Regions from separate parts of the Shewanella khirikhana genome, predicted to be linked through region 4. Evidence: predicted binding sites of a transcription regulator. Region 4 holds the regulator's gene; each other region holds the start of a gene.

Region 1 (7,418 bases), 1.0 Mb from region 4:
CGGATCCCCAAATCGCCGGGCAAGTCCGCCAGGCTGTTGATGTTGGAGAAAAGGTCGTTCAGCGACTGAGGCACGGCTTTGCCAATCTGTGAGAACAGCTGGTCCAGTTCACTCATCTTGGTGTGGGTGACTTCAGCAGCGCCCTTGGCGGTCTGACCGATGCGCAGCTCGCGGGCAGCGTACTCGTTGTACACCCGCTTTACGCTCGAGACATAGGTACCCGTGCCATAAAAGCTGTTACCGGAGCGCTGGGATAAGTGAGTTGCCTGGGTCGCGACCTGACGGTTGTAGCCCTCGGTATTCACGTTGGCAATGTTGTTACTGGTTACCCCAAGCTGGGCCTGAGATGCCAGCACCCCGGTTCGGGCGATATTTAATAAATCAATGCTCATGGTTATCTGCGCCTCTCAGGGTTAGTTGCCAAGGGCCATGGCTTTGAGTTCAGAACTCACCGCCTGCATTACCCTCATCACCTTATCGGCATATTGGGGGTCGGTGGCGTAGCCCGCATTCTGCAGGCCCTGCACAAAGGCGGCGGGTCTGGCGGCCTGACTCAGGGCCTCGCTGTAGCGCTCGCCGCGCTTAAGAAACTCGACAAAGTCGCCGAAACTTTGCTCCAGGGTGTCGTAAACCCGGAAGTCGGCACGCTGCTTCACGGCCACACCCTGCTCAAATTCGAGGGTGTTCACCGCCGCTTTCTCACCTTGCCAACGCTTGTCAGCCTTGATGTTGAATAGGTTGTTGCCGCTGCTGCCATCGGGGCGACGAATAAGCTTTTGGCCCCAACCGGTTTCCAGTGCCGACTGGGCAATCAGCACTTCCGGCTGAGTACCCAAGCGCTTGGCGGCGGCTTCGGCCAGAGGCATCAGGGTACGGATAAACTCTTTACGGTCGTTGAAGCGGACATTGTCACGCTCTCTGGCAAGCTGCTCAGAGGCAGTGGCGCGGCCGGCAACCAAATCATCGAAAGCAGCCACTGCGGCATTGTTAAACTGTGGTGCTTCGTGGAACCCCACCAAGGCGGCATCGAGGGGCACAGCGGTGGCAAGCGCTTGCCGCCCTGCATCCTTTTCGGTTGCCGCCCCGGCCCTGGCCAAATCATGTGTATCGCCTGCATTTTCAGCCGTTTCGCGGCGCAGCATCATGGGGGCGTCCCCCATGGCGAAGCGTTTGTCGCCGCCCAGTATCGAGGCCGGCGTAATGGGGCTGTCCTTGGGCGACAGCTGCTGCACCATCAGATCGGCCAGTCCCAATATGCCCTTTTGTGACATATCGACCGCCATCTGCTGATCGCGCATTTCCTCGTAAAACTTGGTGTACTGACTGTTGAAGGGGCTGTCGGACTGGAATACCGCATTGGCATCGCGCATGCTTTTCATCAGCATCTGCACGAAGATGCCCTCGAATTGCTTGGCGACTTCTTTCAGTGCCGCCTTGTCATCGGCCTTGGCCTGGGCACGTAATTTGTCCAGGCCGCCGATGTCGAGGAAATGGGATGCGTTTGACAGCTTTTCCATGGTGGTTTGCCAATTTTCCGACAAAAATCAGATAACGATAAGCTCACCATGCAAGGCGCCTGCCATCTTTAGCGCCTCGAGGATGGCCAGCACGTCCGAAGGGGCCGCACCCACCATATTGACCGCACGAACCAACTCATCCAGGCTGGTGCCGGGGTTAAAGAGGAACATCCGGCGGTTGTCCTGCGCCACATCGATGGTGCTCTGCTCGGTCACCACGGTATCGCCGCCAGCCAGCGCATTGGGCTGAGAAACCTGTTGATTCTCGGCGATGGTGACGGTCAGGCCACCGTGAGTCACCGCGGCCGGCAGCAACTTGACGTTCTGCCCCACCACAATAGTGCCGGTGCGGGAGTTAACGATTATCTTGGCCGACTCATCCGCAGGCTCCACTTCGATGTTCTCAAGGGTCGCCAGGAAGGAAACCCGCTGCGAGGCATCCCGCGGGGCATACACCTGAATAGACGCCGCATCCAGGGCACGTGCCATATCCGGACCAAGCAAATCATTAATGGCATCGGCCATGCGCTTGGCGGTGGAAAAGTCCGCCCGGTGCAGGTTGAATGTCAGAAAATCGCCGTTGGCAAAGGCCGATGGCACAGCACGTTCAACCAGGGCACCGTTGGGAATACGGCCCACTGTGGGGGTGTTCTGGATAACCTTGGAGCCGTCCAGTCCCTCGGCGCTGAAACCACTTACGACCATGCTGCCCTGGGCAATCGCATAAATGTTGCCATCCACCCCTTTAAGGAAGGTTTGCAGCAGGGTGCCGCCACGCAGGCTCTTGGCTTCACCTATGCTGGAGACAGTCACATCCAGGGTCTGGCCAGGCTTGATAAAGGGTGGCATGTCGGCATGCACCGCCACTACCGCTACGTTCTTGATTTTGGGTTTAACGTTGGATGGCAGGTTGATACCGAAATTTTTCAGCATGGTGGTAAAGGTTTGCTCGGTATAGCTTGCCTTTTCACCTGTGCCCGGCAGACCCACCACCAGACCATAACCAATCAGTTGGTTGCTGCGCACACCCTGCACTGCGGCTATGTCTTTGATACGTTCGGCCTTGGCCGGAACCACCATGGCCATCAGGGCCACCGCCAACAGAAGTCTAATCTTCATGATACTGCTCCTTAGAAGGGCCACCAGTCGCTCAGGAAGAACTGACTGAGCCATCCGACGTTCTGGGAGTTGGCAAAGGTGCCGGTGCCGCTGTACTGGATACGCGCGTTGGCCACCCGGGTCGATTGAATGGTGTTGTCCGGGGTAATGTCCTGGGGACGGATAACCCCGGTGACGCGGATAAACTCATCGCCATTGTTGATGCTTATCCATTTTTCACCGCGAATAACCAGATTGCCGTTGGCCAGCACCTGCAGCACATGGGCCGAGATATTGCCCTTGAGGCTGTTGCTCTGATCGGCATCGGCCTCACGCTTGGTGTTCATGCTGTCCTTGTAGCCAAGGTCTATCGGGCTGCCCTTGATGGTTATAGGGCCGCCCATGGCGGTGATGGGGTCGAGGGTTAAGTCCGAGCCCTTTTTAATCTCGTTGTTGGCACTTTTACTTGCCTGGGTCGATTCGGTCAGCACCACAGTGATGATGTCACCCACCCGGTGAGCACGAATGTCCGTGTAGAGGCTTGCCGCCTGAGAGTCCATGAAGATGGAACCCGTTGGCTCCAGAGCCACCGGCGCCTCTTCGGGATAGACAGGGGCGAAATAGGGGTCATCGGGGATGGGCTTTTTGTCGGTGCTGGCACAACCGGCCAGTACCAACGCAGCGCCAAGCAGCAAGGTCCTAAACATGGCCAAGACTCCTTACAGATTCTGGTTCACGTAAGCCAGCATCTGATCCACAGCAGAGATAACCTTGGAGTTCATCTCGTAGATGCGTTGGCTTTCGATAAGATTGACCAGTTCCTCGGTCACGTTCACGTTGGAGGTTTCAAGCGCCCCCTGACGAATGGCACCCAGGCCATCCAACGAAGCAGTCCCCTGAATGGGTGTGCCGCTGGCACCGGTTTCCAGATACAGGTTCTGCCCAATCGGGTCGAGGCCGGACGGATTGATAAAGTCTGAAATAGTCAGCTGGCCAACCACCTGATTTTCGGCGGCGCCAGGGGTTTTCACCGACACTTCACCTTCTGCCGATACGGTAATACTGGTGGCGTTGTCCGGAATGGTGATGGCAGGTTGCAGCACATAGCCTGAGCCTGGGGTCACAATCTGGCCGGTGTCATCCAAAGAGAACTGACCGTTACGGGTGTAGGCAGTGGTGCCATCGGGCAGTTGCACTTCGAAAAAGCCCGGACCTTCAATCATCAGATCCAGTGCATTGTCTGTAGTGAGCATGTTGCCCTGGGTAAACATTTTCTGGGTGGCCACCACCTTGGTACCGGCGCCAATGTTCAGACCATTGGGCAGCTTGGTGTTGGAGGCGCTGATACCACCGGCCTGGTTCACGGTTTGGTAAAGCAAATCTTCGAACACGGCGCGGCTTTTTTTGTAGCCGACGGTACTGGCGTTGGCGACGTTGTTGGATATCACGGCGATATCCGTTTGCTGTGCATCTAAGCCAGTTTTACTGATCCATAATGCGGGATGCATAATCCTGTCTCCTTAGCCAATGCGTACGAGTTGAGCAGAAGCCTTATCGTTTTCTTCTGCGGTTTTCATCATTTTTACCTGCAGCTCAAATTGCCGCTGGATATCAATCAGGGCCACCATCTCTTCGACGGGGTTAACGTTGCTGCCTTCCACGGCGCGGCTCTCAAGCGCCACCGCTTCATCGAGCGGCGCAGTGGTGCCATCCATCAGACGGAACAGACCATCTTCACCGCGCATCAGGTTTTGATTGCCGGGATTAACCAGCTTGATACGGGCCACCTCTTCTACCACTTCGGCGGTAGCGCCCTGTGGCCGGACGGTAATGGTGCCATCCTGGGCAATCTCCACCTTGTCGATGGGCAGCGGCAGCACTATGGGGCCGGCATCACCCATCACAGGTCGTCCCTGTGAGTTGGTCAGCAGGCCGGTTTCGTCAAATTTCAGGCTGCCGGCACGGGTGTAAGCCTCATTGCCGTCAGCATCTTCCACGGCTATCCAGCCATCACCTTTCACGGCAACATCCAGATCCCGGGCGGTCGCGTTAATTGGACCGTGACGGAAGCTTGCCTGCGGGTTTTCTGTCATGGAAAACACCCGGGTTGGCAAGCCTTCACCGAAGGCCTGCATGGCACGGGACTGTTCCAAATCGGCCTTGAAACCGTCGGTGTTGGCGTTGGCCAGGTTATTGGCCCGCACCGCCAGCGAATTGAGGTTTTGCTTGGCACCGCTCATGGCGATATAAAGAAACTTGTCCACGCTGGGCTCCGTCAAAGAATTAGCATAACGGCTTAAAAGCAAACTACGTGCCAAGAAATTGGCCACTAAGCGTTTGAATTGGCGGGAATAAAAGAAGCAGGGCTTGCAGACAGGTAAAACACAGGCAAAAAATTGCCGCCCGAAGGCGGCAATAAAGGGGGATTTGGCTTAGCGGATCTGCAGAATGGTTTGCTGCAGGGTGTTGTTCACTTCCAGGGTCCGGCTATTGGCCTGGAAGTTGCGCTGGGCTGAAATCAGGTCAACCAGTTCGGTGGTCAAATCCACGTTGGATTGCTCCAGCGCCGCTGAGCGAATGGAACCAAAAGTGCCACTGTTGGCCTCACCGGCCAGAGCAGTACCCGATGCCAGGCTTTCTTTCCAGGAGGTATTCCCTACCTGGGTCAGGCCCTGCTCGTTGGGGAAGCGCACCAGCGCAACACGGCCCAATGGCACAGTGCTGCCGTTGCTGTACGCGGCTTTAATCAAACCATCCTCACCTACTTCCACGTTGGTCAGGCGACCCACAGTGGTACCGTCCTGGGTCAGCTCGGTCACTTCGAAAGCCGATGCATACTGGGTCGGATTGGCAAAGTTAATGGTAATAGTCTGGTTGCCATCGGCACCCGGACCGAGGATCCCGGCGCCACCAATACCCAGCGGCTCTGTGGTGATAATGGCCGGGTTGGTGCCGGTGAAGGTACCTGTGCTGTTGAAGGTCAGTACTGCACCTGTCCAGCCGCCCGTGGTTTGGGCATTGGCAGTACCATCGGGGGTACCATCGCCGTTGGTATCGACCTGGTAGGAACCTGCGCCAGCGCCAAGATTCACCGGCTGGCCGTCGAGTGCATAGTAAGCCACCCAGTTGTTCTCACCTGTGTAGGCGCCATCGTTCGGACGCACAAAGTAGGTGGTCAGAATGTGGGGCTCACCGAGGGAGTCGTAAATGGTCGATGAGGTCGAGTTGTTGAAGGTGGTTGGGTCATCCGGATCGAACGCGGCAGGATCCTTGGTCTTCTCACCGGCGTTCAGGTTCATGGCAATACCCACGTTCTCAGACATGACCGGACTCCCTGCGGTGTCAGGAATTTGCACCGGACGGGTGGTGGTCAAGCTCACCGAGGTTGAGTTACCAAACTTGTCCACCGGGAAGGTTTGCAGGAAGTTACCGGAGGAATCCACCAGGTAATTGTTGCTGTCGACCTTAAAGGCGCCGGCACGGGTAAAGCTGTAGTCGCGTGCGGATGGGTCCGCAGAGGTGACAAAGAAGCCGCCGCCGCTGATAGCCATATCCAGTGCGTTACTGGTGAACTGCAAGCTGCCCTGGTGGAATTGCTGCGCCACCTGCGTCGTGGTCACACCGCCACCCACCTGGGTTTTGCTGTTGGCGAAAATGGATGCCGCATACACATCGGCAAACTCGGCACGGGACTCTTTAAAGCCCGTGGTGTTCACGTTGGCGATGTTGTTGGCCGTGGTGTTCAGATCTTTCTGGGCGGCTGCGATGCCGCTGAGTGCGATATTGAAAGACATAAGTCAGTTACCTCTCTAATCCCCTGATTCTGGTTCAGCCTTCAGCTACCGCCAGAACATCCGATAGTTTGATCCCACCAACGCCACGTAAATTCAAGATAGCGCCGGTTGCCGCGGTTCCCAGTGACACGCTGGACACATGGGCATAGGTTGAAACAGGCAATTCCTCTGCCTTGCCATCGACCTTGCCACTGGCCTTGATGGTGTAGTTTCCTTCTGGAACGGGCTTGCCTTCGGCATCCAGTCCATCCCAGTTCACATCGATATTGCCGCCTTCGCTGCCATCCACCGTGTAGGTGGTGACCAGCTGGCCCTTGGAGTCCTCAATTCGCACCGTGATGCTGTCTATCTTGGATGGCGTACTTATCACGCCTTTCACGGTTGGATCTTCACTGGACACATGGCCGGTAGACGATGGGATAAGCACCTTCTGCCCTACCAGCCCGGATGCCTGCAGCGCCTGGCTTGAGGTCATCACGGTATTGAGATTCACAATGTGGTCGTTCAGCTTGGCGATACCATCCACGGTTGAGAATGACGCCATCTGAGCAATCATCTGGTCGTTTTCCACCGGCTTAAACGGGTCCTGCATCGACAACTGCTGCGACAAGAGCGCAAAAAAGTCTTCCTGGGTCAGCTCCTGCTTTTTGGCCTCGGGTACCGCTTCTTTACTTTGAAGCCGAACGCCGTCCAAAAACGGGTTGCCGGTGCTCTGGGTAGACTGTGCCGCCGCTGCCTGATTAATAGAGTTAAGAAAACTCACGGCTTACCTCCTTAGCGCCACCGGATTATTTGCCCATTCTCAGGGTTTGCATCAGCATGCTTTTGGCCGCCTCTGCCACCTGGGCATTCATCTGGTACGAACGGGAGGCAGAAATCATGTCAGCCATTTCTTCCATCACGTTCACATTGGGTTTGTAAATAAAGCCATCGGCATCGGCCATGGGATGATCGGGGTTGTATTCCTTTTGCAGCGGCTTATCGCTCTCAACAATGCCTTTGACATTCA
Region 2 (7,418 bases), 2.0 Mb from region 4:
GTCGAGAGCGAAAGCCTGGCCTCCCTGCTTGCCGGTGGCATCAGCTTCAGCACCTCTGACAGCGGCGAGAGCGCAGCCCACGGCGACAGTTTTGTGCTGCACAGCAGTGAAACCGATGCCCTCGGTGGCACTACCCTCACCTTGCTTGCCGATAACGCCGATGGCCTCGCAGCAGGCACAGCCGTGCTCTATCGCGGCCTGGAAATCGGTAAAGTGGTGAAAACCGAACTCACCGACGCAGGTGTGCGCATCAGCGTGTTTATCAATCATGATCAGGGCCATCTGCTTGGCAGCGACAGCCGCTTCTGGCGTGAGGGCGCTGACGTCTCCTTCAGTGGTATCAAACACGCTTCGCGACTTATTACAGGTGATGTAATTGCCATGCTGCCAGGTGAAGGTAAGCCGCAGGACAGCTATCCGCTGGAAAGCGCCGCACCCGACTTCATGTTTGCTGAAAAGGCGCGCTTTACCGTCAGAAGTGAGCGCAGCGACGCCCAGCAAGGCGCCGAAATTCGCTACCGTAACCTGCCCATTGGTCAAATCACGTCAGTGAAACTCGCCGATGACTTTGGCTCTGTGGTATACAGCGCCGAAATTCAGCCAGAGTTCAAACGCTTGCTGACCGAAGGCAGCTATCTGGTGCCCGAATCGGCCTTCAGTGTCGACGCCTCCCTGAAAGGGGTAAAACTCGCCGTTGGCGACACCTCTACCCTGCTTAAAGGCGCGCTGCGGCTGATTAAAGGCACAGGCGCAGCCCATAAAAATGGCGCCGAGCTTGCGCTGTATCCATCGACCGATGCACTGCAAGCAAGCAAAACCATCGCCGAGCGTCTTGCTGTTACCCTGAGCGCCGCCGAGGCCCATGGCCTTGAGAGTGGCAGCCCTGTTTATTACAAAAAAATGCAGATTGGTGAAGTCACCAGGGTGAACTGGCAAGCCAGCGACGATGCTTTCAACATCAGCCTCGCCATCGACAAACCCTTTGCCAGCCTGATTGGCGCCAACACCCTCTACTGGAAGCACAGCGCCGTGTCGGTGGATGCCAGCCTGAAAGGCCTTAAGCTGGACGTGGCTTCCCTGCCAGGACTCCTCAGTGGCGGCATCGGCCTGTCGCTGGTAAAAGAAGGTAAGGTCACCAGTCCCGGCCACTTGTACGCCAGTGAAGCTCTGGCCCTGGCAGAGGCTTATCCCATCGAGCTGATACTGCCAGCCAGTGCCAGAGTGAGTGCCGACGCTGCCATCCGTTATCAGGGACATCAGGTCGGTGAAGTCACCGAGGTGCGTCTTGGCGACAGTTTGGAGGTCCTCAGTGCCCATGCGTATCTGTATGGCAAGTATGCCGACAGTTTCACCCGCGCAGATTCGGTGTATGTGGTCCAGGATGCCGAAATTTCATTGCAGGGGATCAAAGCCCCTGAAGCCGTGTTAACCGGCGCATTTATTTCGGTGCATCCGGGTAAAGCCGCGAGCCGCAGCAATAAATTCACTACCAGCGAAATGCTCGACCATTACGCCGCCGTCGCTGCAGATGCGCTGAAACTGACGCTTGAGCGTCCTACGCTGGGCTCAGTAAAAGTTGGCAGCCAGATTTTCTATCGCGGCATTGCCGTTGGCGCCGTGGATGGCTACGCCTTAAGCACAGATGGCAGCAAAGTAGAACTGTACGCCCACATTGATGAGCCCTACCGTCATCTGGTGAACCGCAGCAGCGTGTTCTTTGACTTGTCCGGAGTAAACATTGAGTTTGGACTCTTCTCCGGCGCCAAGGTACAAACTGGCTCTCTGGAAACCATACTCGCCGGCGGCATTGGTCTGGCGACCGAGGTAAAGACCACGGTGCAAAACCGCCTGGCTGACGGCGCTGTATTCCCGCTTTACAGCGAAGCTGACGACAAGTGGCTGGAGTGGACTCCGCGCTGACGGCAACTAAACGGCTCTGCGTGGCCTGGGTCGGTTTTTATGCGCTATGAATTTAGTTTCAGATGCATTGGTCCAAGGGAAAATGAAACCGGCTAAGTGACTCATGCAGCAGCCGCTCCAGTGGCCAACAGCTCAGTTCGGTAGCAAAGAGTTAGATAGCAAATAGTTCATTAGCAAAGAGTTAGATAGCAAAGCGTCAACCAGCGAATCACCAGGTTAAAAAAGGTCGCCCAGGGCGACCTTTTTTAACCATAAACGGCTGCGTTTACATGTGCTTGTTATCTGTCAGGGCGCGACCGGCGCCATCGCGGGGACCACTTTGGAGCCGTGCCTGGCAACAATTTCCATAATGCCTAAGTTCAGCTCATGGGCCACCTGCTGATAGGTCGGTAAACTGGTACTGCCCACATAAGCAAATACGTTCACTTCCAAGCCATGCAGACCAAAGCCTTTGAAGGTTACCCGCAGTGGCTTTTCATTGATTTTCTCGTGGGCCTCCAGCAAGGCCTTGATATCCTCAGTGATAAGCTTTATCTGCTCGGCGCTGGTATCGTAGTCGAGGCGAATATCGGTTTTAAAACGGATTTTTTCACGCTCGGAGATATTTTCAATCTCCATTTCAGCAAGCTTGGCGTTGGGAATATGAATAACCGAGCGGTCCAGGGTTCGAATGCGGGTGCACCTTAAGCCTATTTCCTCCACGGTGCCGCGCAGTGAACCAAGCTTACACAGGTTCCCCACCTTGAGCGGCGCCGAAGAATACAGGGTCACAGTGCCGATAAAGTTCTCAATCGACTGCTTGGAAGCCAGCGCAATGGCAATGCCGCCAATCCCCATACCGGCAAGGATAGCGCCAACGTTAAAGCCAAGGTGCTGCAGCCACACCAGCAGCGCCAGCATCAACATCAGAATACGTACAAAGTTGGTCAGCGGCCGCAGCAGAGATGCCGCCTGCTTATTGCCATTAGCCACCCAGCGCGCCCGCAGCAGGCTTTGCACCAACCCAAGCAGCGCCCAAATCAGCCAAACCAGGGTGAGCATCAAAAACAGTCCTGAATCCAGCAGCTCCTTGGTCAGTACCGGCAAGGTGGTTTGCATCAGCGCCAGCTTGTTGACCAAAATTGCCAAAAAGAATCGCAGCGGTCCGGTGATGATATGGCCAACTTCTTCTTTATGCTGCCAGTTGGTGCGCAGCAGCAGCCAGCGGGCAACCCAGGTTACCGGGATCACCAGCAGCAGCGACGCGGTTAAAAAGGCAAGAACAAAAGCCCACTCCCACAGGTTAAGCATAAATAGCCGGCCTTCGGGAATGTGCGCGATAAACCACTCAATCCAGGGGCCATAACCGAGCTTTTCATACAGCACGGGGATTTGCGAAACCGTGGCGTTGGACACCTTCCACACGGCACCGATGGTAGGGTCTGGCACCCGCTGTAAATAGAGAATGGCATCGTAATCGGCCACCTTAATACGGGCGAACATGTCGCGATAAGATGGCAGATTGTCGGCGCTGTTGCCTTCGGGGGTGTCGTTGACGGTATCGAGGTCAATCCACAGGTTGCGGTCGATAATCGCCTGCAGATCCTGAGCATATCTGGGAGCCTTGGCCTCGGTCATGCCATCGGGCAGAAAGCGCATATCCAGATAACGGGCGGCCCGCTGATAGTCCTGATCCCAGGCCGATTTCAAAAAGCCCTGCAGGGCGCCGCGGGGAGTATCCCGCTCCAGCTCGTCCCGATAGGGGTAGCGCTCATCGACGTCCGCCTCGACACTGGTTTGCTCGCTGGACTTATCCAGCGCCTGCACTACGGTCAGCGTACTGTTGGCAAACACCTGGGGCGCGGCAAGCAGCAGCAAAAATAACCAAGACCACCTTGTCCTGTTCATCGGGAAATTCCAGTCTGTGAAATAAACAGACTAAATATTATCACCAACAACGGGTTTTAACATCCTTGTAAGAGCATGTTTTCAATCAGGTTAAGCTGATAAACACTCAGCAATGCCGTATAAAAGTGCCGCGATCACAGAAGTTTCTCAATGCTGTCATGGGACTGTCACTCAAGGCTGCTCAAATGCAAGGCATACCAGCGGACGTATTGTTTTATCTATTAACACAATCGTTCGCTGCTAACTTGAAATCCATAAAGCAATCCGTTAGTCTCGATGGTCCTCACAACCGTCTTTTGCAAACAATTGCTAAGGATATTTTATAGTTAGAATTGATTCGCCCCATTCAGGCGACATAAACAGATAAGGAGTGTGGCTTATGTCATACAAATTGGATGGCCATGAAATCAGCGTGGCATTCCCGGTAAACTCGATTTCACTCAACAAAACCTCTATCGCCTTCACCGATAAACACGGTAAGAACCGGCGAACCTTCTCAAAGCGCACCGAAGCGCTGAAGTTTATGAAGTGGCTGCTGAGCACCAACAAGTAAACTGCCGAAACTGGAACGTCTCAATCCTCTCATTTTTCCGTTCCATTTCACCGACAGCCTGAGCAGGAAATACAATTTCACAGGTATTTTCCGGCCCAGGCCTTATTTTTTTCAAACCACTGCGGATACTTGCGCCTGTACCTGGCCGCCATGGACACATTGCCCCTGAGCCCGCCCTGATGCAGATAAAGCCAAGGCGCACGCTGGTCAGCACACGTCGCATCGTCCTGCATCAGCGTCTTCAACACCTGCAAGCCGAATGGGTCGTACAGCAGCTCAAATTCAGTGCCCTGCGCCAACATCTGCCCCCACATTTCAAGCTCGCTGAGCTTAAGCCCGGCGTAATGATGTTTGCCGCCAGCCACCTGCGGATGCAGTGAACTATCAGCAATAAGCTCTCTGAACTGGGCACTAAGGTAAGCCTCATCGCCAACAACCGGGCAGGTATACACCCTAATTTGAGGCGCAGCTTCGATAAAATATTCACTCAAATACAGTGCGGTGGTGCCAGAGCCTGAAGGGAGAAACACCCGCAGCGCCTCTATCTGTTGCCCATGAGCCCAGACGCAAATCTCCTGGCCGAGGTGTCTCACCCCTTCCCTTGCCAAAGCGCAGCGCCCGCCCTCGGGCACATACAGGCACTGCGCACCATCCGCTGCCTTCAGGCGCACTGTTTCGATGTAGTCTCTGGCAGACATACCCTCGACAGGAACCGGTAACACCCTGGCACCAAAGCTAAGGGCACCGCCATAGTTGCTGCCGGGGCTGGCATCGATGGCCTGGGCAATGTGGCTGACATAAAACTCGAGTTGCCAGCCCCTTTCATGGGCCAGCGCCGCCAGGGAAAACAGCGAATTGGACTGGGGCGAGCCATAGCCAATCAGGGTGGTTACAGCGGGGAAATCACCAGTTCTGAGCGATGCAAACTTACGTGCTTTGTTGCCACTGAAAGGCTCAGGCAAAAGGTCATCCCGCTTAAGCCACAGCGGGCGTCCAAAAAACGAAATCCGTTCGACCGGGCTTGGGATGCTCATACACTCATTCATGACACAGGTTACTGATGGCGCAGTGTACCCTTTCTCAGGTTCTCAGGCAGCTGCAATCCATGGTGAAATTCACCACTTTAGCGTGCCATGGACGATTCTCCTAAGTCACACCCGACATATCCTATTGAATTAAATGAATATAAATTTTGGCCTTGGTTTTGCTTATAAAAAGACATAACGACGTGTAACAAGGAGACTTTATGGGCGTTTTACGACTCATCTTTAACATCGCCTGGTTTATTCTGGGTGGCTTCGTGATGGGCCTTGCCTGGTGGCTTGCCGGCATTCTGTGCTTTATCAGCATTATCGGCATTCCCTTTGGCCGCGCCTGCTTCGTGATTGGTGAACTGGCATTCTGGCCATTTGGACAGGATCATGTTTCCCGCAGAGAGCTGACCGGACTGGAAGATTTTGGTACCGGCCCTATGGGCATGGTGGGCAATATTATCTGGTTCTTACTGTTTGGCATTTGGCTGGCTATAGGTCACATCACCCATGCGCTGGCGTGCTTTGTCACCATCATAGGTATTCCATTTGGTATTCAGCACCTTAAGCTTGCGCTTTTGAGCCTGACACCCATTGGCCGTACCGTGGTTACCCGCGCATAAGCGCCCAGGCAGCGAGCGCTAATCCAGTTCTTCCGGCAGATGATCTGCCATTATCTCTGCCACATCAATCCGCTGCAGGCCTTCGTTGAAGATGGCCTGCCAGCGTCTTCCCTCCGGGGTATTCTTGAACGCGACATACAGATTCTTATTGGCCAGCAGCTGGCTGTTGAGCTGTACCTTGTCGGCAAGGGAGTCAAGCTTGGGCTGACGCAGCAAAAAACGCATCACGTACACATCAATCACAGCTGCATCTATTCTGCCCGCCGCCACCTTCTTGATGTTGTATTCATCTGAGGTCACCACCTCGGCTGGCTGCAAATCGTCGGCGATGGCCCTATCCAGCTCCTCGGTATTCACATAATCCTGCACCACCCCAAGTCGGTACGCGCGTAAATCCTTTACCGATACCCAGCTTATGGGGTATTTGCGCTGCTCTACCAGGCCAAGGGGACTCATGCCCATTGGCAGGGAAAACACAAACTCCACGGTGTCGTAGTAATACTCGGGGAAGTAACCCACGTAGGGCGTGTTGTTCTGATTGGCCAATTTGACCGCGCGGCTCCAGGGGTAAAAATCCACCTCAAGCTGATGCCCCATGGCGGCAAATGCCGCTTTGGCAACGGCGATGGACGCCCCCTCTGCAGGCAGACTCTTACCCGAATAAGGAGGCCAGTGCAGTGAAGTGAGGCGAACCGTTTCGGCATACACCCAGCCCTGGCTTGCAATGCAGCCAGCAAGGATCAGCATGGAAAAGGCTCGTCGCCGGGGGGTAAACATGGTGGATGACGCTCAGAAAGCCAGTCTTTGGGTTGAGTATAGCAAGCTTTTTTCCGCCAATTGTGACAGCCAGAGCCCCTTCCTGAACGCTTTTATCGTTTGCAAGCAAAAGGCCTAAATGACAACACCTTATTACTGCCAGCATTCGAGCCGAAATAACAGCGAGCAGATCACAGTTCAAGCATCCAAATATACGATAGAGGCAATCGTAATTTATTGTTTTTATTGAAGAGATACTTTCATTTACGCTCACCACAAATACCACAGTAAAAATATGGATATTAAGGAGTGTCACATGAAATTATCGCCCTTGTCCCTCGCGCTGCTCGCCTTACCGCTTTCCCTGTCGGTCGCGGCATCCGCCAGCAATGCCCCCGCAGAAGGCAGTTCACTTATCAGTCCGATTGACCCGCCTGTTATCAGCGCACCTGAGAAAGTCGAGCTTGGCAAAATGCTCTATTTCGAGCCCAGGTTGTCGATGTCAGGGTTTATTTCCTGCAACTCCTGCCACAACCTGTCCATGGGCGGCGTCGATGCCCTGCCCACCTCCATCGGCCACAACTGGCACCAGGGCCCCATCAATGCCCCAACTGTGCTGAATGCAGAATATGGTCTGGCGCAGTTTTG
Region 3 (7,418 bases), 2.2 Mb from region 4:
CCTGGTATTCTGGGATGCCAGCGAGCAGCATTTTGTCTGGTTTATCAGCTTGCCTCTGGACGAGCGCGGCCTGTTGAGCCCAGCACCGCGCAGTCAGTTTATTCGAATGATTTTGGAAGCGCTTGGTCAGGATTTGACCCGTACCCTGAGTGAGGAAGAGCAGCAGAAGATGGCCAACCATCCTTTCAGCTTCAAGCCCACCCAGGAAAAGCTGGCGGTATTTAACGCCTTAGTGCGTCGGCATCTGGGCCGCCCGGCCTCGGCGCAGTATGAGTTTGCGGCACAATATTTAAGCGGCCAACTGCCCGCTGAGCACTGGCCAAATGTAGGCTTTCAGGGGCTTGCTGATATCAGTGTCAGGCTGTCTGAACTCGATCACGAGACGATGGTAGTCCGCTCACTGAAGGGGGCTCCTGCCGAAGTGCAAATCGCCCTGTGTCAGTGTCTGGAACATGTGCTGATCCCGGAGGCGGTGACTGAGGCACTGCTGGAGGGGTTGGCAGAGCATAGAGATGCACGGCAGATTTTTTTCCTGCGCGCCCTTGGCAGCCAAGCTGATGCATCGATTCAAGCCGTGACACTGCTGGCAGCCAAAAAACTGCTCACTGAAGAAGTGCTGGTGTGCATTGCCGGTCGCAACTGGCTGGCGCTGCGGGATGACAACTGTCGCAAAACCTTCCTTGAAGCCCTGGCTCTGACACAACAAGACTTTTTCAATCAAGTCTTTGCTGATATTGTGGCTATCCCGGCGCTGCGCACTGCGATGCTGACGGCCATTCGGGACCCCAATCGCAGCGATGCCCTGTCCCGGGCTATCGGTGGACTGTTCAAGGCGACCAAATCATGATGACAGATTTGCTTTTACTTCTTGGTGTTGCCCTGGTGGCGGCTTTTTTCTGGCAGCTACGGCAAATGGCTGAGCTGGCCAGATTGTTTGCAGAAAAGGAGTGCAAACGCCAAAAGGTGCAGCTGCTGGCGGTGGCACAACTGAGTGCCAGGCCCACGCTGGGTGCCAGCACAGGTATTGGCTGGAAGGCAACATACCTGTTTGAGTTTTCAACCGACGGAATCAATCAATACCCTGGTCATATTCAGATGCTGGGTAAAAAGATCCAAAAGATTGAATGGCCTATTTTTCCTGAGCCCGAGTGGCATGAGGCTCCTACGGCGAGGGGATCACTTGGCGGCGGCTGTGGCTCGAAGAGCAGTTGCAATTCCGGCAGCTGCCGATAACAACATCAAGCGGGCTCAGGCCCGCTTTTTTGTATCTACAGTCCTTATCTACTACACATAGTGAGGCTTAGGAGCTGCTCCCAGGCACGGAGTAGTAGCAAACTTATAAGCAGATAAGTGCCGACAACTCACGGGCAGAAATTCACTGCAGACCAAGCAGCTTTAGCACCACAACATCCATGCACTGGCAGCGACGTATAACAGATAAGTACCGACAAATTGCCGGCAGAAATTCACTGCAGACCAAGCGGCTTTGGTACCACAACATCCATGCACTGGCAGCGACGCATAACAGATAAGGCGCAGAAATAAGAAAGGGTGCGGCTCTTTCGAACCGCACCCATCTGTTTCTCTGTTAAGCCATCCAGCTATTGTTGTGCTCCCTGCACCATCCATGCGTATGAGTCGCGTCCTGCGTCGTCCTTGTCTTTCCCTTGCTTGTCCCTGTACTTGCGTACTTTCCTTCTCACCCGGTTATCCCTTGACCGAGCCTGCTCCATCCGTGAGCGTGTCCTTCATTCATCCCTGATGAGTATCCATACTCAACAATCCATGTCTTGCGCCATCCGGGGCACGTAAACTTTCCTTCCTGGAGAGTTCTGGCTTCCTTTGCCGCTGCTCCGACATCCTGTCGGCACATCCTGTCGGCACATCCTGTGATAATCTTCCCTGGCTGATACTTCCTGTACCAGTTCCCCCTTTCCGTGGAGGAGTCCTGTCGTCATCCTGACTCAGCATCCTTTGCCGTTGTCTGTCCTTCGACAATTTGAATTCTACGGTAAGTGCCGAAACCTTGTTGCTCAAAAATCACACTGAATTTACATCTGCCAATGTAATCCACGACACATTCAACCATAAGTTGTTGTATATAAATGGATATAACCTACTCGGACGAGATGTAGAGCAAAGGTTAATCCCTATGTCTTACGCAAGATGTGAGAAATGTCTCACACGGGTTGTAGCAAAGCTGACAGGCTCTCGAATCTCGTCGGCAAATTCGCCGTTAATCCCAGCGAAAGCCCGCTCCTTTGGCAACTTGCAGCCTTCAAAGTTCTTAGGCGTTAACCGTACGAAGTATCAAGTTTGCAACAGCTTGACTCCTCAGTCTGCACTCCCCCTGTTTACCCAAGGATTTGCCCGCTTTAGTCCAGTGCTTATGTGCCTGTGACCGGCTGTACTCGTACAGCTTTGTCGATATCACCGATACACTCTCATGCGCGATGTAAACAACCCAGGAGAGAAATTCAGACATGGGCAGACCCCGGGCTTTTTGCTTTGGCGCTTTGGCGCTGTGGAGTTTTGGAGCTTCTGTACTTCTGTGCTTTAGCAATTTGGAAACCCTAGGCAGCAAAGCGCGGGTGTCTTTGTACTGATGAGCCCAGGAGGTTAAGACAAGGCAGATAGAGCCGACATCACACTATGCCAATCAACGGCCGTTACAGCGTAGGAAGTTTGAACATCACAGAAAAGAAAAAGGGCGCGTCTCTTAAGGCGCGCCCCATTTTTACCTTGTTAGCCATCCCGCTAATTTGTGCTCCCTGCACCATCCTTGCGTCTGTATGCGTCCAGCATCTCCTGGCTTCCAGCATCTTGTCCCTGTACTTGCGTACTCAATCCTTTGACCGGCCACTCCATTGTGCCGAACCGGCTGCATCCATGAGCCCTTTCCTGAATCGCATCCTGCAAGCTGATCCCTGCGTTACTGACTCCCTGTACCGATACGTCCGTTATCGGTAGATGTTCATCCTGAACCTGTCCTGTGCCGTCCCTGATGTCATCCTGACTAAGGCATCTTGCCTTGTCCTATCAGCCTTGATCTCCCGAACGTCCTGCCGGGAAGCGGAGCCGTCACTGGCTCCCGAAAAACTGACCATCCTTGTCATCTTTGCCGTCTTTCCCTCGACTGCAAATACAGTTTACCAAAGGAGGACTACTTTAGAGGTATTACAGAATATTTCTGTTTGTAAGCACGAGGTCGATTGAGGAAGGAAATTCAGGAATGAATTTGATTTAATTACACTTTTACACTTTGATGCAGAGCGAACACCCGTTATCTTTTCATGTTGTCCTACAGTGCGTGTGAGATATATCTCACACGCACTGTAGGACAAACGGTAACCGGTAAAATCTTACCGCCTTTTGGCGGTGATAAACTGCCACCACATCAGCCAATCGCCCAAAAAACTGTACCAGGGATATCGGAAGGTAGCTGGGCGATTCTTCTCAAAAACAAAGTGGCCAACCCAGGCAAAACCGTAGCCAATCAGGGGCAGCATCCACCACAGTCCCCAGTTACCGCTGATGAGCAAATACCCGAGCGTCGCCAGCACCAGCGAAGACCCCAGATAATGCAACGCCCGGCAACGGGGATCTGCGTGTTCGCTCAAATAATAGGGATAAAACTCCCGAAACGATTTAAATCGCTCAGGCATAGTGTTGCCTGCGGTAAAACAGCAGCTCTCCGTCAACCTTTCCAAGGCTGAGAGGGCCCAGGCTTTCGAATCCCTGACTGACGAAGAGATGCTGATGCGCATCCTGGCTGACAAACACACCAATTCCATCAAGCTCAGGTTGATCGTCACACCAGGACTGCACCGCTCGCAGCAGTTGTGCGCCATGGCCTTTGCCCTGCTCGCTGGGAGCCAGTGCGATAAACTGTAAAATGCCGCAGGCTTTGCCCGGCAAATGCTCCACAATACTGGCTTCTTTTTTCAGCATCATCTGGGTGGACTGCCAGCCGGTTCCCAGCAGCATTTTCAGCCGCCAGTGCCAGTTTTTGGCTTCGCCAAGGCCCACTTGCTGTTTAACCACACAGGCCACACCGATAAGACGTTCTTCATCGAACCATCCCACCAAAGTCTGTTCCTGTTGCCACAGCTCGTTCAGTTCTTCACGGATTGCGGCACGCAATTTCTGCTCGTAAGACACCTTGTCTTCGTGTCCGAGCGCCTGCATAAAAAAGGGGTCATCGTGGTAGGCGTTGTAGAGAATGGACGCCGCTACCCGCAGGTCTTCTGCGGTAAGATAAACGGCTTTGTAGCTGTCCTGAGTCTGGTTTTCCATTATTGTTATTCCTTGATCCAGATCAAACCTTACCCAATGTAGCAATCCACACAAAAAGTGCAATTATTAATCAGAGTTGCCTTTTGTCCCCCGCCAATCAATGATTAATACAGCAGGCAGCACAAACACTGAATAGAGTGGATCAGTCGCTGTTGGTCAGCTAACGAAAGGAAATTCAGGGGGATAACGCATGGACACCACACCGGTGGATTTAGGCCATTTATTCGAACAGCTCGGGCTGGATAACACCGAGCAGGCCATCAACGAGTTTATTGCATCACATCAGCTGGCAGCCGCCGACACCATCTGGCAAGCCAGCTTCTGGAGTCCGGCGCAGGCTACTTTTTTAAAAGAAGCGTTGGAAGCCGACAGCAATTGGTCAGAGCTTGTCGACCTCCTGGATACCCAGCTCAGGAAGTAATTATCCTTTGGCCAGGGCGGTAGCGCCCCATCCGACCAGACGGTCGTTGTGGAAAACCACCGGCGTGCACTCTTCCTTGGTAGTGGTGCCGTCACCATGAATGCGATTGGTACGGAAGTAAAACACCTGCACCTCCTTGCCATTGTCACTCCATGCCTCGTGGAAGTCGGCACGGCCCATCAGCGTCAGTGCATCAGCCTTGGCCATCCCCAGCGACAAACGTGACAAGTGCTCGCGGTTTTGCTGCTCAACTTGCTGCCAATCCTGATAAGCATCGTTGCCATCCTTCACATTCACCACACATCCACCCAGCGCCAGAGTCGTGGCCAATACTGCACTTAAATAAACCGCTTTCATTCCTTTCTCCTTATAGTAAGGGCTGTGATAAAATCACCGCCATTGAGGCCGGATTACAGCAAAAAGCAGGCCAAAACATAACTAACTGAATATTAATGACTTATCAAATCACCCTCTGAGTGTGGTTGAGGAATTTCACCAATTATGAGTCAAATCGAACAGGTACTTGCGGCCGCGCGCATGCTGGAAGAAAAGGGCCAGGAGCCCAGCATCGCCCTGATAAAGGCCAATTTGCCGACGCCATTGCCACTGCCTGTTATCGTAAAAGGGCTGCAGCAGTTCAAAAACCTGTCTCAGGACGAAAAGGCCAGACTGCAGGCCGTACAGATGCTGGCAAAAACAACCGAAACGCCCGATGAACTCACCGCCCTTACGCTGCGTGTTACCGAGCTTGAAGCCCTGTGTCAGACCCTGGCAGCCAGGCTTGAGCGTCTCGAAGGGAGCGGTAACTGATGTTCGTCACCGAAGTGCGATTTGAGTGTTTTGCCGACACCACCCTCAGCGCCGCCCAAGGTGCGATTAACCATTTGCTGGAAGCCTGGCGCGCCAATGGTCAGGTGCTGGGCCGCGAATTTGCGGTGAGTTTTCACGAGGGTGAGTTTCGTGCCAGGCTGATGCTGCCTGCGCCGGACAGCCTCGCCAACCGCCACAACAGCCCCTGGGCCAAGGCCGCATTAAAAGCGCTGACCGATGCCAAGCTGTTGCCTCCACGCGAAAAACTGCAGGGGCAGGACATCAATGCCAACGAGAGCTTCGAAGGCGAGTCCAGCTGGCAACTGCTGTACACCAGCTATGTGCACATGTGCTCGCCGGTGCGAAGCGGTGATAATCTGCTACCCATTCCCCTGTACCAACTGCCCGCCAGCTTTAATGGCGATCATAAGCAGCTCATTCGTTGGCAAACCGAATGGCAGGCCTGTGATGAACTGCAAATGGCCTCAGGCACCAAGGCTGAATTTGCCGCACTCGAGGAAATCAGCACCACAGAAAGCGACCTGTTTCGCCGTGGCTGGGACTTGCGTGGCCGGCTTGAGTACCTCACCAAAATCCCCACCTATTACTATCTGTATCGGGTAGGCGGAACCAGTTTGGCCAGCGAGCGGGAACGTCCCTGCCCCCGCTGTGGCAGCCACGAGTGGCGCCTCGATGAGCCACTGCTCGACATGTTCCACTTTCGCTGCGAGCCCTGCCGTATTGTGTCCAATCTTTCCTGGGATTATCAGTAACGGGCCTGCGTCAACGCAGTCACGCTCAATAAATAAGGCGCCCAAAGGCGCCTTATTTCATCACGGCTTCAGCGGCCAACAAGATTGCGCCACATGCGTTTCATGCTGGCGAAAATACCTGGATGATCGGCAATCATTGGCTGCGGCTCGACAAACACGCTTGGCGGTGCAACCCGGGGGCTTAACTTAGCGATAAACTCCGCCAGGTTATCTGCCAGACGCTCATGGGGCACATTGCCCGCCACTTCTCGCCAAACGCTGCCATCGTCGTTATTTACGGTCAGCATTTCTTCATCATCGCCAATCAGGCCAACAAACCAGGTTTGCCCCTGCTTAAGCTGCTTTTTCATCATCAGATGCCCCAGCAGATTTTGCTGCAAAAGCACAAAGTCATCTTCACTCCAGGGCTGGATCAGCTCGCCTTCCCCCCACGGAGAATCAAACTGCAACGGGCCTGCAAAGCCGTGGCCGTAGAAATCATTGATATCGCCATGAAGCTCAAACTCCATCGCATGGCTTAAATTGTCGAAGTTAGCAGCCGCTTCCCGCGACGCCCATTGCCACATCACGGGCTCATCGCTGTCCAGATCCTGCCCGTCAACCAAACAGGGCGATGGTCGACCATGGGCATAACAACGGGGTTGCTCCCCCAGCCCGTCCAAAAACGCCTGGGCGTAGGATTTATGAAATTTTGTCAGAGCTGCCAGACAAGACACTTAAGAACCGTCCAAATTAGGGTATAATGTGCGCCTATTTTGACACGGAAAGATGTTTGATGACACGAAATCACGATCCCTATAGCGGGGCCGCCGAGCTTGCGGGGCTGACTCTGGGTCAGGCTACCGAATATCAGGCCGAGTACGCTCCTTCGCTGCTGCAAGGGGTTCCCCGTAAACTCAATCGGGATGCCATCGCCCTCAGCGGCGAACTGCCTTTCCACGGCACCGATCTGTGGACCGGCTATGAATTGTCCTGGCTCAACGCCAAAGGCAAGCCCATGGTGGCGCTGCTTGAACTGCAATTGGACGTCAACAGTGAAAACCTGATTGAGTCCAAGTCATTCAAGCTGTATCTCAACAGTTTCAATCAGACCCGTTTCGAGTCCATTGAAGCTGTGG
Region 4 (7,418 bases):
TTGCAACTCAGAGCTGCCGGTAGCCTGAAGACAGCGATGAACGAGGTGGTAGCCGCCTTCAGGCAGCAGGGCGGCGCAGAGGTTGCCGCCAAGTACGGTCCATCGGGGCTGCTGCGCCAGCAGATTGAGCAGGGCGAGTCGGTGGCCTTGTTTGCCTCGGCCAATATGAAGCACCCGCAAACCCTCAAGGCGGCAGGTTTTGGACTGGAAGTGACCCCCTTTGCCCGCAATCAGCTCTGCGCCCTGGCACAGCCCGGGCTTAAGGTAAGCACAGAAACCCTGCTCGACACCCTGCTGTCTGCCGATGTGGTGGTGGGCACCTCTACGCCCAAGGCCGATCCATCCGGAGACTATGCTTTTGCCGCCTTCGATTTGGCCGAGGCACAAGTGGCAGGCGCGGCCGAGAAGCTCAAAGCCAAGGCTCGTCAGTTGACCGGCGGCCCGGACAGCCCCAAACCGCCAAAGGGTGTTAACAACTACGCCCATGTGATGCGTGAGAAACAGGCGGACGTGTTTTTGACCTATTGCACCAATGGACGCCTGGCCCAGAAGGAATTTGAAGAATTACAGGTACTGGCACTGCCGGAGGCGCTGGCGGTTGGCGCCGACTACGGCCTGTTGGTTATCGATAGCAAGGCCCAGGGCCTGGCCGACTTTATTGTAAGCCCCAAGGGACAGGCGATTCTGGCCAGTTATGGCTTTGCGCCGCCAAGAGCGCTGTGACGGCGGGCTTGCAAGATGAGAGATAAGTCTTTTTAATGAGAAGTATCTTTTCGTCAGGAGTCTGGCAAGCATGAGTCATCCCCGTGGTGTCGCCTTGGCTGTAGATCGTCTGGGAGAAGAGGTGCACCTCTCCTCTTTGGATTACGGTATGGGAATGCTGAAACTGTCGCTGGTTATCGAGGGCAAACGCTGTGTGGTGAGCTTCGATAAGGTGATGGGTATACGGCTGTTGGACGAAGGCGATTTGCTGGAGTTCTGGGCCGAATTCAGTCTATCCAATGGCTGGCTGTTTCAGTTGTCCGAGGGCGGCTGGCTGGCACAGGAGAGCAAACGCAGCGGCTTTATGGCCAGCAGTCATTTGTCGCCACGGGAGTTTTTGGTGGTTACCAAAAAAGAGTGTGTGTCGGTGTTGTCCGGCGAAAACCAGCCGGACATTGAGTGGCTGCCCGCTCCCTGAATCAAGGTGCTTTCAGCGCATCAAAAAGGCCGTTGCCAAGCCTAAAAAGGCAAACAGGCCAATCACATCCGTTACCGTGGTCAACACCATGCCACCGGCGAGCGCCGGGTCAATCTTAAGCTTTTTCAGCAGCAGTGGAATACTGGCACCGGCCAGGCCCGCAATGGTCATATTGATCAGCATGGCGCCACCAATCAGGGCGCCTAGGCGGATATCATCCTTCCACAGCCACACCGCCAGACTCACCAGCACTGCCCACAGCAGGCCATTTAAAAAGCCGATGGCAAGCTCCTTGCCAATCAGCCAGCGCGAGTTGCTCTGGCCAATGTGGCCAAGGGCTATGCCGCGGATCACCAGCGCCAGGGTTTGATTGCCCGCCACACCGCCCATGCTGGGCACTATGGTCATCAGAATCGCGATGGTGGCAAACTGCTCCAGCGTTGACTCAAACATATTGCTTACTGAGGCGGCCAGCAGGGCGGCGAACAGATTCACCGTAAGCCATAGCGAGCGGCGGGCACTGCTTTTGAGCACAGGGCCGAAAGTGTCTTCGTCATCATCCATCCCCGCCATACCCATCATAGAGTGTTCGGCGTCTTCTCGAATCACATCGACCACGTCATCGATGGTGATCCGCCCCAGCAGCTTGCCATCGGAATCGACCACAGGGGCCGATACCCAGTCGTGACGCTCAAACAGCGCAGCCGCCTCGGTATCCGACATGCTGACCGGGATCCCATCGATGCTCTCATCTATCAGCTCGCGGATAGGGGTAGCCGGGTCGCAGGTGAGAAGCGAAGCCAGGGTTACCCCGCCCATCAGCACGTCCTGCTTGTCGACCACGTACAGCATGTCGGTGGCCTCGGGCAGAGAGCCGCGCAGGCGCAGATAACGCAGTATCACATCCACATTCACGTCGGGGCGAATGGTGACAGTATCTGTGTTCATGATGCCGCCGGCGCTCTCTTCGGGGTAAGACAGCGCCTGCTCGGCACGCAGCCGGTCCTGGCTGGACATGGACTGCAACACTTGCCGATAGAGACTGTCCGGCAGCGATCGCAGTATGTAGGCCAGATCGTCGGTGTCCAAACCGGCGGCGGCCCGGGCCAGACGCTCAGGACTCATCTGGCGGATAAACTTGTCTTTCATCTCTTCGCCAAGCTCTTCAAGCACTTCACCGGCGAGTTCTGGGTCAATCAGTTGCCACAGTACCTGACGGGTGCGCGGCGGCGAGGATTCCAGCACCAGGGCGATGTCGGAGGCGGCCATATTGAGCAGCATTTGCCGCACATGCACAAACATGCCGCTGCCGAGGGCTTCGTTGAGCTGGCTCAGTCTGAGTTCGGTCTGTTCGTTATCCAGAAGTTCCAATGGCATCGCCTTTCCCCAAAGAGATGAATTGGCAATATGGTAGCAAATATAGGGGGATAGACGAAGATTACCGCTAATGTGCAGTGCAATATGCTGCGATGGTTTTAGTTGGGGAGAGGAGTTGCGCTATCGTCTGCCGTCGTATGAGGGCGTTTAGCACTCTTCGTCGAAGCAGGCGTTGATAAGGTTGCAGATGGCGTCCATGGCCTGCTCGGCCTCATCGCCTTCGGCAATGATATGGATGGTTTTGCCCATGCCGGATTCCAGCATCAGCAGCCCCAGTACACTGGCGGCAGAAGCCTGTTTTTCGCCCTGTACCAGGGTCACGCTGGCCTTGAACTCAGACGCCAGTACCGCCAGCTTGGTGGCGGCGCGGGCATGTAATCCGAGCTTATTGACTATGGTGATATCGCGCTCAAGCCTTGGCATTGAGTTCCCTGTGGCGTGCCTCGACCTTATGGTGCGAGTTGGCAAAACGTTTGGCCAGCTGGTCGGCAATGTACACCGAGCGGTGCTGACCGCCGGTACAACCTATGGCGATGGTCAGGTAACTGCGGTTGTTGCGCTCCAGATGCGGCAGCCAGGTTTCCAGCAGGTTTTCGATTTGCCAGATGTACTTGTTGACCAGCACCTGACGCTCCAAAAACTGCTTCACCGGCTCATCCAGTCCGGTCATCGGCCGAAGGGCTGGCTCCCAGTGCGGATTTGGCAAGAAACGGGCGTCGAACATAAAGTCGGCCTCGGTGGGCATGCCATGCTTGAAGCCAAAGGATTCAAAGATGATTACCAGCTCTTTGTCGGTGCGCCCCAGCAGAATTTGCCTGACAGCATCGGCCAGCTCATAGACGTTCAGATTGGAGGTGTCTATGTAGTGGTCCACCAATTGCGACACAGGCTCAAGCAGTTTGCCTTCGAGTTTGATGGCTTCCTGGAGTGAGACTTTGCTGCGTGACAATGGATGCAGACGACGGGTTTCGCTGTAGCGTTTCAGCAGCACTTTATCGCTGGAGTTGAGGAAGAAACTGGTGAGCTCAACCCCGGGTGGCAGTTTGGCAAGCTCCTGTTCCAGCGCTTTTTCCTGCTCAGGCATATTGCGAATGTCGATACTGATGGCGACCTTGTCGCTGCTGCCTTTGAGCTGCTCCAGTAAGGGGCCCATCAGGGTCAGCGGCAAGTTATCGACGCAGTAATAGCCCAAGTCTTCCAATACCCGCAGGGCAACGGATTTCCCTGAGCCGGAGCGGCCGGAAACAATGACGAGTTTCATCCTGTGATTACCTGGTAGAGTTCCTTTTCATCATGGCTTTTACGCAATTGCTTCAACACCTGACGGTCGTTGAGCTTTTCGGCCATGGCTGCCAGGGTACTCAGATGCTGTTGGCATTGGTCTGATGGCACCAACAGGGCGAACAGAATGTCCACCGGCTGCTTGTCGATGGCATCGTAGCCAATGGCTTCTTCGCATTTGATGAGTACGGCGAGAGGTTTATCGATACTACCCAGGCGACCATGGGGAATGGCAATGCCATTACCAATGCCGGTGCTACCCATCTTTTCGCGGGCCAGCAGGCTTTCAAAGATCTCTTGGGAAGAGAGGGAAGGGTACTGGGCTGCGGCGAGATCGCTAATCAGTTCCAGTACCTTTTTCTTGCTGCCCGGAGTGGCACAGCTAGTGCACTCCGGCGCCAGGATGGTACTTAGTTCCATCGTTAATGTTTGGTCAGTTTCTCTTTGTGTTTAATTACCTGACGGTCCAGTTTATCAATCAGGGCGTCAATGGCGGCGTACATGTCTTCATGTTCTGAGGTGGCGAATACTTCGCCTCCGTTGAGGTGAAGCTTAGCTTCTGCGATTTGCTGCAATTTCTGAACATTGAGAACAACGTGCACATTATTGATCTGTTCGAAATGGCGTTCAAGCTTGGAGAATTTACTCTCGACGTAGTCACGCAGTGAGTCAGTAATTTCGATGTGATGCCCAGTCAGGTTGATTTGCATAGACACTTTCCTCCAATGACCTCGGTTGGGTTACAAACTCTTACGCTGATTCGACGGTGGTATCAGCATCGCCTCTCGGTATTTGGCGATGGTGCGTCGGGCAACGTTGATTCCTTGTTCCGCCAGAAGTTCTGCCATCTTGCTGTCGCTTAACGGCTTCTTCTGGTTTTCCGCTGCAACCAGTTTCTTGATAAAGGCGCGGATTGCAGTAGAAGAGCACTCTCCGCCATCTTCGGTTCCGACATGGCTGGAGAAAAAGTATTTCAGTTCAAAGATACCCCGCGGGGTATGCATGTACTTTTGAGTGGTGACCCTGGAGATGGTGGATTCATGCATTTCCACCGCCTCGGCGATATCGTTGAGCACCATGGGTTTCATGGCTTCTTCACCGTACTCAAAAAAGCCCTGCTGGAATTGCACTATGCAGTTGGCCACCTTGAGCAGGGTGTCGTTGCGGCTCTCCAGACTCTTGATAAACCACTTGGCCTCTTGCAGATGGCCGCGGATAAACTGGCTATCTGACTGATTGCGACTGGTGCGTGCCAGTGCAGCATACTGCTGATTCACACTCAGTTTAGGCATGCAATCCGGGTTCAGCTCCACCACCCAGCGACCATTCTTTTTGCTCACCGACACGTCAGGGATCACGTACTCTTCCTTGGTGCTGGTGACGTTTTCGCCCGGACGGGGATTCAGACTCTGGATCAGCACTATGGCGTCTCTGAGCTCTTCTTCCTTGAGGCGGGTTTTACGCATCAGGGTGCGGAAGTCGCGGTTGGCAATCAGGTCCAGATGCTCACGGATAAGCAGCTTAGCGTTATCCAGATGCGGCGTATCGGCGGCAAATTGCCCCAGCTGGATCAGCAGGCACTCGGCCAAATCCCTCGCTGCAACACCAATGGGATCGAAGTGTTGAATGCGCTTGAGCACAGCCTCGACTTCGTCCAGCTCAACCTCTTCATCGCCCACCGCCTCAAGGATTTCATCCAGGCTTTGGGTCAGATAGCCCTTTTCGTCAATGGCATCAATGATAGCGGTGGCAATGGCCAAATCGGTATCCGAAAAAGGGGTGAGATTTTTCTGCCATTCGAGGTGTTCGTACAGGCCTTCGCTGGTTTCGCCCTGAAACGGCATGTCGTCGTCGCGACTGATGCCGGGGCCGGCAACCGGAGCGGCGGTGAAGACTTCATCCCAGGTAGTGTCCATGGGCAGTTCATCCGGCATGGATTCCTGAGTCACGGCTTCGGAGGTTTCTACCGAAGCGGAATCTCCTGCGCTGGCTGATACTGAGCCTTCATCGAATTTGTCGTCGAAGTCTTTGTCGCCGCCATCGGCATCGTACTGATCGCCATCGAGGCGATCGTCGTCCATTTCCAGCAGCGGATTGGCGTCGAGGGCTTGTTGAATTTCCTGTTGCAGTTCAAGCGAGGAGAGTTGAAGCAGACGAATGGCCTGCTGCAACTGTGGCGTCATGGTGAGTTGTTGTCCCAGTTTGAGCTGGAGCGACGCTTTCATCGTACTGCGGATCCTTCACTAAATAATTCAGGTAGAAAGCTTTTATCTATCAGGTTCTTCGGCCAATAGCCACCCTGATTTACCGGATATGAGACGGTAGGCTTTGTTGTTTAACTATAGCCTGAATTGCTCACCCAAGTACACTGCACGCACTTGCTGATTGTCCAGGATCTCGGCAGGTGTGCCTTCGGCAATCAGGCTGCCGTGGCTGACGATGTAGGCTTTTTCACACACATCCAGGGTTTCACGCACGTTGTGGTCGGTAATCAGTACCCCAAGGCCGCGGTTTTTCAGCTGTTCGATAATCTTTTTGATATCGATAACCGAGATGGGGTCTACCCCGGCAAAGGGTTCATCCAACAGGATAAAGCGTGGATTGGCGGCCAGTGCGCGGGCAATTTCCACCCGGCGACGCTCACCGCCTGAGAGTGACATACCGGCGTTGTCGCGGATGTGGGTGATGTGGAACTCTTCCAGCAGCTGCTCGAGCAGCTCTTCACGCTCATCGCTGCTGAGTTCTTTACGCATCTGCAGCACGGCCATGATGTTGTCGCGCACCGATAGCTTACGGAAGATGCTGGCTTCCTGGGGCAGGTAGCCAATGCCTTTGCGGGCTCGCAGGTGCATGGGGTCGAGGGTCAGGTCATCGTCATTGATGTGAATACTGCCCTTGTCGCTCTGTACCAGACCCACCACCATGTAGAAGGTGGTGGTTTTACCGGCACCGTTGGGGCCGAGCAGGCCAACCACCTGACCGGTATTCACCGTGAGGCTGACATCTTTTACCACCTGACGGTTCTTGTAACTCTTGGCGAGGTTGCTGGCCTTCAGGGTCAGTGCCGTCATTGCTGCTTCTCTTTCTGGGGTTGAGGCTGGTCTTGCTTGCCTTTGTCCTGCAGTTCCTGCTGGTAGTTCTCAGGTTTGATGATGGTGATCACCTGATCGTCTTTTTTACCGCTGCTTTGCGAGCTGAGCTGCTGCTTTTCGATGTCGTAGACGATGGAGTCGGCGCTGACCTTACTGCCATCCTGCTCGACTTCGGCGCTGCCCTTGAGGCCCATGATGCGGCTGTCGATGTTGTAGCTGATTTCGTTGGCGCTGGCCTGCACTGTGCGGCCATCTTCCACCTGCTGGCTGTAGGTGGCTGGCTTGCCCTTGGCGAGCAGGATCCGCTTGCCGGTCTTCTCATCTGTGTAGGAGCTGAGTTCGTCGGCTTTGAGCACCAAACTGCCCTGGGTCAGGGTTACCGGGCCTTCGTAGACGATGCGTTTGTTTTTCAAATCGGCGTAGCTGTTGGCTGCCGCGATTTTCACTTCCTGAGTTAAATCGAATTTGGTGTTGGCCTGCGCCAGGGC

Evidence for each region. The regulator sigma-54, encoded in region 4, starts transcription at its own class of promoters, with help from an activator protein. The targets are predictions, from matches to a motif close to GTTGGCACGNNNNTNGNNT.
Region 1: a site for sigma-54 is predicted at 4,916-4,934, ahead of flgF (flagellar basal-body rod protein FlgF). Genes of this name have one in related genera too.
Region 2: a site for sigma-54 is predicted at 5,552-5,570, ahead of STH12_RS06115 (YccF domain-containing protein). Genes of this name have one in related genera too.
Region 3: a site for sigma-54 is predicted at 5,131-5,149, ahead of STH12_RS03370 (DUF3192 domain-containing protein). Genes of this name have one in related genera too.

Annotation. Positions count from the first base shown of each region.
Region 1 is NZ_CP020373.1:2,351,459-2,358,876, forward strand. Features, by position in the region: gene flgK (flagellar hook-associated protein FlgK) at 1-392, opposite strand, end outside; gene flgJ (flagellar assembly peptidoglycan hydrolase FlgJ) at 414-1,517, opposite strand; gene STH12_RS10320 (flagellar basal body P-ring protein FlgI) at 1,545-2,636, opposite strand; gene flgH (flagellar basal body L-ring protein FlgH) at 2,648-3,322, opposite strand; gene flgG (flagellar basal-body rod protein FlgG) at 3,335-4,123, opposite strand; gene flgF (flagellar basal-body rod protein FlgF) at 4,136-4,879, opposite strand; gene flgE (flagellar hook protein FlgE) at 5,048-6,409, opposite strand; gene flgD (flagellar hook assembly protein FlgD) at 6,444-7,172, opposite strand; gene flgC (flagellar basal body rod protein FlgC) at 7,198-7,418, opposite strand, start outside.
Region 2 is NZ_CP020373.1:1,408,485-1,415,902, reverse strand. Features, by position in the region: gene STH12_RS06135 (MlaD family protein) at 1-1,920, shown strand, start outside; gene STH12_RS06130 (mechanosensitive ion channel family protein) at 2,206-3,807, opposite strand; gene STH12_RS06125 (hypothetical protein) at 4,187-4,360, shown strand; gene STH12_RS06120 (pyridoxal-phosphate dependent enzyme) at 4,438-5,394, opposite strand; gene STH12_RS06115 (YccF domain-containing protein) at 5,607-6,014, shown strand; gene STH12_RS06110 (substrate-binding periplasmic protein) at 6,033-6,761, opposite strand; gene STH12_RS06105 (cytochrome-c peroxidase) at 7,087-7,418, shown strand, end outside.
Region 3 is NZ_CP020373.1:785,093-792,510, reverse strand. Features, by position in the region: gene STH12_RS03395 (DUF3549 family protein) at 1-847, shown strand, start outside; gene STH12_RS03390 (DUF3301 domain-containing protein) at 844-1,233, shown strand; gene STH12_RS03385 (Mpo1-like protein) at 3,363-3,665, opposite strand; gene STH12_RS03380 (GNAT family N-acetyltransferase) at 3,658-4,296, opposite strand; gene STH12_RS03375 (DUF2789 domain-containing protein) at 4,487-4,717, shown strand; gene STH12_RS03370 (DUF3192 domain-containing protein) at 4,718-5,074, opposite strand; gene STH12_RS03365 (hypothetical protein) at 5,219-5,527, shown strand; gene STH12_RS03360 (Zn-ribbon-containing protein) at 5,527-6,300, shown strand; gene syd (SecY-interacting protein) at 6,369-7,016, opposite strand; gene queF (NADPH-dependent 7-cyano-7-deazaguanine reductase QueF) at 7,076-7,418, shown strand, end outside.
Region 4 is NZ_CP020373.1:3,401,201-3,408,618, reverse strand. Features, by position in the region: gene STH12_RS14975 (molybdate ABC transporter substrate-binding protein) at 1-723, shown strand, start outside; gene STH12_RS14970 (hypothetical protein) at 794-1,180, shown strand; gene mgtE (magnesium transporter) at 1,193-2,557, opposite strand; gene STH12_RS14960 (HPr family phosphocarrier protein) at 2,705-2,980, opposite strand; gene rapZ (RNase adapter RapZ) at 2,967-3,818, opposite strand; gene ptsN (PTS IIA-like nitrogen regulatory protein PtsN) at 3,815-4,258, opposite strand; gene hpf (ribosome hibernation promoting factor) at 4,261-4,548, opposite strand; gene STH12_RS14940 (RNA polymerase factor sigma-54) at 4,579-6,063, opposite strand; gene lptB (LPS export ABC transporter ATP-binding protein) at 6,178-6,909, opposite strand; gene lptA (lipopolysaccharide transport periplasmic protein LptA) at 6,906-7,418, opposite strand, start outside.